One region of the Neorhizobium sp. 2083 genome, then DNA from elsewhere that is predicted to be linked to it. Evidence: riboswitches for the same ligand, from Rfam matches in the RefSeq annotation. Region 1 holds a riboswitch; the other holds the start of a gene.

Region 1 (3,405 bases):
CCCGTTGTTCTGCGCTTCTGGGATCAGGCTTGATTCCCCGACCTGAATAGTGAGGTCGAAACCTACTGCCTTGAGCTGGGCCTGGAGCGCCTCTGCAATGACGGGCAGGTAGGCACGTTGCGGGAAGGTTCGCATCATGCCCGCAAACTTGACGCCATTCTTTTCCCGAATGCCGTCAAGGCCGCGAGCCCAGCCCAGTTTGTCAAGGTTCGCGTTCGCTTGCGCCAGATCGAAGGTCTGGGGCTTGAAGTCGCTGAAGTGCCATCCCTTCATAGCGGGCGGAAAATACTGATTGGCGGCAAGTTCTGCGCTGCCCATGATCGTGCGGGCGATGGCGTCTCGGTTGACGGCGAGGCTGAGCGCTCGTCTGATTTCGACGTCCGCAAACTGAGGTTTTTTGACATTGATCAGCATCATCACGACACGCGGGACCGGCGCACGAACGATATGCGCTTCGCCAGAACGATCGACCCGCGATACAGCCGTGGTCGGGATTTCCAATACGAGGTCGCCTTCGCCCGCAAGCGCGATATTCACCCTGGTTTCGGGATTCGGTACGCCGTCCACGCGAACCCGCTCGATTTTTGCCCTTTTACCCCAATAGCCATCGTGCCGGACAAGATTGAGCCCCTGCGGTAGCTCGGCGCTTTCAATGCGGTACGGCCCGGTCGCGACGATGCTGGTGACCTCTCCACCTGGACCGAAGGATGACGGGGCCAAGACTGGAACGGCCGGGTCGAGCAAGTAGGCGAGTAGCGGGGCGAATGGTTGCTCCAGCGTGAACGTCACAGTGCTGTCACCAGCGGTGACGCTTTTTACCTTTGCATTTTTGATCAGGCTGCCGCGAGGAAGAAGCGCCGTAAAGGAAGCGGCCACGGCGCCTGGTGTCATATGACTGCCGTCATGAAAGGTGACGTCGCGACGCAGATGAAAGATCCATTGAAGCTCGTCGGCCGAGGTTTCCCATCGCTCGGCAAGTGCTGGCAGGGTGGCGGCCTCCGGGTTCGTCTGGACCAGGGTCTCCGTCACTCCGTTGGCCCGAAGCTGAAAACCTCCTGTCTGGGTGTCGAGCTTCTGAAGCTGGAAGGGCTCGACGACGCGCATTTCGTCCTGCGCGAACAACGAGACAGGTGCGCCAAACATAGCCGCGATCAACGCGGCTAACCAGATATTGCGAGACATGAGGATCACTCCGGGGCGATTGCGGTGAGAATGAAAAAGGTGATCGGCGTGTCTGGATCGTCGTAGACTGCGCCGTATGGATCGCCGGGCATCAGATGGCGCCAGCTTTCGACTCGACCGAACCCGGCGTCAGCCAGGAGGTGGCGAGCATCGGCCTCGGTCAGGCCATTATAGAAAGGGAGATCTGCGCCGAACTGATCGCGGCTGTCGTTCACGCGATGCCGAAACCAAAGCCCATCAGACAGCAGCAGCTTTCCGCCGGGTCGCAGGATCCTGCGCGCCAGTGCGAGCGCTGCCTGCGGGTTTTCAAGTGTCCAGAGAACGTTGCGAAGAGTGACGATATCGGCGCTCTCGGACGGCAACGCCGCTTCGTCCATTGTCTTGTTGATAAAATCGATGTCAATACCGGCTTCGATGGCGGCCGCCTTGGCATGGGAAAGCATCTCTAAAGAACCATCAACTGCAGTCGTTCGATGGCCAAGGCCGGCTGCTAGGAGCGCGCATGCACCCGTTCCCGATCCAAGGTCGACAACATCGCGTGATTCATCGCCCAACGCGGCACGGAATACGGCACGCCATGATGAGGCGTCGCGACGATGGGATGCGGTCCCATCGAATTTCCAGGCGCGAGCATTCCAATGGTCTGCCATATTGGCGGCAGTGATAGGGGAGACAAGTTGCATCCGGTCCTTTTCCTCCATTTGCCGTTTGGCAGCGGCAATCCGGAGGACGAACCAACTCATTCCTGTCAGGACAATGAGCCACGACGCCGCTCCGACGGCGCGCCCCGGCCATCGAGCTTCAATCTGTCGGGGCAGGTCTCCTGGCTCACGGTTCGTCGCCTTGTCCGCCTTCCCGGGGGCAATCCCAGTGGCTAGTTGGACTTGGCTCTCCGCTCACAGTTGCGGGGGCAGCTCCGGAATGGCCTTGCGGCGTACCGAATTCCCTCTTAGCCCCGACCGGCTCACACCGTCGGGGACCTCGACGGAAGGAGGCTTACCTGAAAGCGCCGAGGTGTCAACCGCATCTACAATTCAGGACGTATATTCAAGAACCATAGAAAACGACGAGTTGCTGTCAGGATTAAGTTCTCCTTCGGCTCTTAACGTTGGAAAAGCATATATCTCTGATCTGCATAAACTTTGAATCAAAGTTTGGATGGGTCGTAAGTTCGTACCCCTTCAAGGCGAATAGGTCGATCTAAAGCGCCCGATCCGGAAATCGTAAATGGGTATTTCCGTCGCCCCAACCGCAATCAGTTCGGCCATCACGTCGCCGACGCGCCCATGACCGGGAGACCGTCCTCGACATAGCCTTCGCAACCGGACCAGGTGCGGATGACGGACACATGGGCGAGCATCGGCAGGATCGGCAGTAGGGAGCGCAACTGGCCCGGCAGGCGGGCTGGGTCCGCTTTGGCATGGCCGGTCTCAAGCGGGACATCGGTGCGCTCGGCTCCGCCGCCGAAACCGATATTGCCGCGCTCGACCTGGCGCAGATAACCACCGCCGTGGTCATGCGCCCAGACGCCGACAACAGGCAGGATGCGATGCGGTAGCGGTTCCGTCACGCCCATCTGCGGACCTCTGGCGCGGATCGGTACCGTTTCACCAAACTGCGCCGATATCCGCGCGCCCCAGGCGCCGGCGGTATTCAGCAGGTTGGCGGCGGCATAAATGCCGTCGGAGGTTTTCACCTCGAAACCGTAGGCGCTCTTGCGTATCGCCTTCACGTCGACCTCCTCGACGATCCTAGCACCGTTGCGTCTTGCCGCATCGGCGAAGGCCGCTTACGGCTTGGGGCTGAACGACGACCCGGTGGTCTACGCCTTGGCGTCGCATTCTTTGGGCTGATCGCCCACGCTATTGCAGCGGTTGTCGCGTCGTTGGCGATAGCCGCGCAAAAAGGAGCTTTCGAGAGGTGACGTAAACGCAGTCATTCCGCCCGCGTCGAGCTATGCTGCAATAGGTAGGGTTTATTACCCCCGGGCTCCGCATGGCAGATGAGGGCGAACTCCAAGAGCGCGGCAAGGTCATCCGCAAACATTCATCCTGGTGGGCGTCGGTAAATTAAAAGCACTCGACGAAACGCTTCACTGACCACCAAGCGACTTGAGATAGGCGATGATGTCCGCCCGATCCTGATCCCTTGGAACGCTGAGGGTCATTCGCGTTCCGCGCACCGCCTTGGCTGGGCCTGCGAGATAGTTGTCAAGTGCATCTT
Region 2 (3,405 bases), on a different contig from region 1:
CGTTTCCATCCCGGCCGCCGGAGCGGCCATACGCGGCATGGCCTGAGCCGGCATCAACGAGCCGGCGAGAACGGCAGCGGCGATCCCCGCGACCGCAAGCGTCTTGAAAAACGTCATGTTAAGCCCCCAAACCCTTGGCTATTTCAACTTCGCCGGTAGATTATGCTGGATATCCCGCGAGTTCAATTTCGGCGCGACTTTAGGAAATTCATCCTGAATGCGTGATTAACGTCGTTCCGACGAAGGAAACCCGGCCGCGCGTCTGCAGCGGCCGGGTTTTCGTCTTGAGACGACCAATGCCTGATTACCTGTAGGGCGAAACGCAGGATCGGCGGATACCGGCGCTCGCTACGTAAGTGTTGTCGAAGGCTCGATAGGTCCGGTAGCGGCTTTCGCACCAGGCGACGTGGCGGCTGCCGTAACCCCGGTCCGCCTGGATGGCACCGCCGATAAGCGCGCCGGCACCGAAGGCTGCCAACGGGAACCAGAAACCGTTGTGGTAGCGATAACCGGGGCGGCGTTCGCGGTAACCGCGGTGGCCGCCATACCAGCCGTAGCGGTCACGCCGGCCGTAGTCGCGCCGCAGCAGCTGGACATTGGTGATATTGCCGGTGTCGGAAATGCCGGCCGGGGGAGCGGGCATCTGGATGGCCTGCGCGGGCACAAGGCCGGCAAATGTGGTCGCGACGGCGACCGCCGCCGCGGTCAGGCGCAAACGAAAAGCACTCATCCTGGGTTTCCTCTCATGGTTTTCGATTGAAAACCTAACGCAGGCCACAGGACTTCGTTCCTATGACCGGCCGCTTCGCAACGAACGGCCGATCACGAATTGGCGATAAGCAGCAATAGATCAGGCGACGATCGAAAGCTTCGCCTGGTCGCCCTGCAGCCGGTTGACCATGAAGTTCGAATACCATTCGACGAACTGCATGACGCCGCCTTCGTGCAGCGGCGAATAGGGACCAGGTTCATAAGCCGGCGAGCGGATGCCGAAGGCATTTTCCTCGACGATCTGGCGGTCCTGGTCGTTGGTCATGTTCCAGACATGCGTCAGCTCTTCGAGATTGTAGTCGACGCCCTCGACCGCATCCTTGTGAACCAGCCATTTGGTGGTGACCGCCGTCTCCTCGGGCCCAAGCGGGGTGACCCGGAACGAGATCGCGTGGTCGCCGAGAATGTGGTTCCAGCTGCTCGGATAGTGGAAGAGCAGCATGGTGCCGATCGAGTTGATCGTCACGTCGTCGGAAAGCCTGCGCTGGACGGCGTTGCGGCCGGTCATCGTGTAGCTCTCGGCATCCTCGATCAGCGGCATGCGCGCAACGCGGAACTGGCCGGTCTCGTCCATGCGGAATTCGCTCGGCAACCCGGCCTCCTCGCAGCGCTGCCAATGGGCGGCGATGACCGGATCGTCCTTGGCGCCCTGGACGCCGGTCGCGGTCGGCGATTCCGGATAGGTGCGGCAGAGTTCCGGATGGTTCGCGGCGCAGTGGTAGCACTCGCGGTTGTTTTCCCAGACAAGCTTCCAGTTGCCCTTCTCGATGATCGTCGACTGGTGGGCGACCTTGGCTTCCCACAGGCGATGCGGTGCCAGATAAGGTTCGATCGAGGCCCGGACCGGCGCGAAATCCGGCGCTTCATTGGCAAGGCAGATGAAGATATAGCCGGCGACGCTCTCGCAATGGACCTTCTTCATGGCGAACTGGGTCTTGTCGAAGTCCTGGCCCATCTGGCGGCCGACCAGAAGCGAGCCGTCCAGCTCGTAGGTCCATTGATGGTAGGGACAGACAAGCCGGACCGCCGAGCCATGCTCCTTGGTGCAGACGCGGCTGCCACGATGACGGCATGTGTTGTGCAGGGCGCGGATCTGGTTGTCACGGCCACGCACGACGACGACCGGATAATCGCCGATCTGCAGGGTGAAATAGGCTCCAGCCTTGGGCAACTCGCAATCATGGCCGACGAACAGCCAGTCGCGATACCAGATCATTTCCAGATCGAGCTTGTAGTAACTGGGATCGGTATAGAAGGCCTGCTCGAGGCTGAAACCTTCGCGACGGTTCTTGAGCTGCCGCAGGGCCTGATTGCGAATTTCCATATAACCTTCCTCGTCAAAAATGGACAGCGGAAGGACATGGAAATGCCGGCCGGCCTCAAGGCCCACCCCAAACCCTGTCCCGAACGCCCGCCGCGTCCGGTCGTCGTCTTTTGTCCCGAGGCTGGTTTCCGGGCTCAGGAGCTGTCCCTTGAGGGGACGGGCCCAGCGCCTTCCCGGGCGGCCTTTTCGGCTCTTTCCCAGTGGCTCATGCCAGGCTTTGTTGCTCCACCACCGTTGCGGGGGCAGCGCCGGATCGAGGTTTTCAAGGCCCCTGCCGGCTTCCCAATTCTCCGCCTCCCTAGTTCGGCGGCACCCTGAGATCGAAGCGGATATAATCATCGAGCATGCGTGTCGCATAGGCGACATTGCGACATCGGCAACCGCGTTGGCGACAGCGGCAAAACGGGTCAAAATGCAACACTCCAGCTCCGCGAAAGCGAAACCTGTCATTAACAGATAGGCCATAAAATCCCGGCTCGAATGGGAGCGACGCCACCGTGCAGGCAAAGGGAAAGATCCGCTACTACGACGCCCCTCCACCAAAGCCTCCGGCGCCGGTGGTCGTGAAAACGGCTGCCCATTCGGAATTCCTGCGGACGGGGCGCATTGCCCGCTACAATCCGATCTGGCTGCCGGCCGAGCGCCGCTATCTCACCCATGACGAAGTCGCCGAGCGCACCGGCAAGAGGCTCGAGGCAGCCGGAGAAGCCAGCCACAACCGGATCAACTCCTTCCACCGCTCGATCAAGTTCCCGAAGATCGTCTTTCATCACACGCTCGATGAACGGCCGCATCTCGGCTACTGCCACGTCACCGCGGCAAGAACTCTGCTTGCACGCGGCGTGCCGGTCAGCTGGTCCTTCTACATCGCCAACTTCTTCTCCGAGATCGGCGACAAGGAAACGTTCTTCGAGCGGATCAGCACGGCCTATTCGCGCATGTATTTTGCCGTCGCGGTCGAACGCGAGGCCGGCCAGCCGCTGCAGATCAACCGCTCGATCCGCAAGAACGGCCTGCTGTTCCAGACCAACGATCCGACGGAAGCGATCAAGAACGTGCTGATGCTCGGCACTTCCAATGAAATGCTTCGCGAGATCATCAAAAAGCTTTGAAGCCGGACTGGTCCGCGTTATTGACGGGCGGACATGACGGCTCAGATCATCGACATCACCCGGGAGCATGACGGCGCGCTCGCCAAAGCCTGCGCCGTGCTTGGCGACGGCCTGCCGGTGGCAATCCCCACCGAAACGGTCTACGGGCTTGCGGCCGATGCCACCAATCCCGCCGCCATCACCCGGATCTATGAAACG

Evidence for each region. A riboswitch is a leader RNA that binds a small molecule or an ion and turns the genes downstream of it on or off. The one in region 1 is predicted to bind cobalamin.
Region 2: another riboswitch for cobalamin. It lies ahead of J2X76_RS03690 (aromatic ring-hydroxylating dioxygenase subunit alpha); the one in region 1 lies ahead of J2X76_RS31275 (class I SAM-dependent methyltransferase).

Annotation. Positions count from the first base shown of each region.
Region 1 covers NZ_JAVDTC010000017.1:4,543-7,947, reverse strand. Annotated here, with positions in the region: gene J2X76_RS31280 (ABC transporter substrate-binding protein) at 1-1,182, opposite strand, end outside; gene J2X76_RS31275 (class I SAM-dependent methyltransferase) at 1,188-1,865, opposite strand; cobalamin riboswitch at 1,978-2,181, opposite strand; gene J2X76_RS31270 (FAD-binding oxidoreductase) at 2,450-2,914, opposite strand; gene J2X76_RS31715 (c-type cytochrome) at 3,275-3,405, opposite strand, start outside.
Region 2 covers NZ_JAVDTC010000001.1:691,119-694,523, forward strand. Annotated here, with positions in the region: gene J2X76_RS03680 (BA14K family protein) at 1-117, opposite strand, end outside; gene J2X76_RS03685 (BA14K family protein) at 305-730, opposite strand; gene J2X76_RS03690 (aromatic ring-hydroxylating dioxygenase subunit alpha) at 851-2,095, opposite strand; cobalamin riboswitch at 2,197-2,427, opposite strand; gene J2X76_RS03695 (DUF6656 family protein) at 2,593-3,207, shown strand; gene J2X76_RS03700 (L-threonylcarbamoyladenylate synthase) at 3,241-3,405, shown strand, end outside.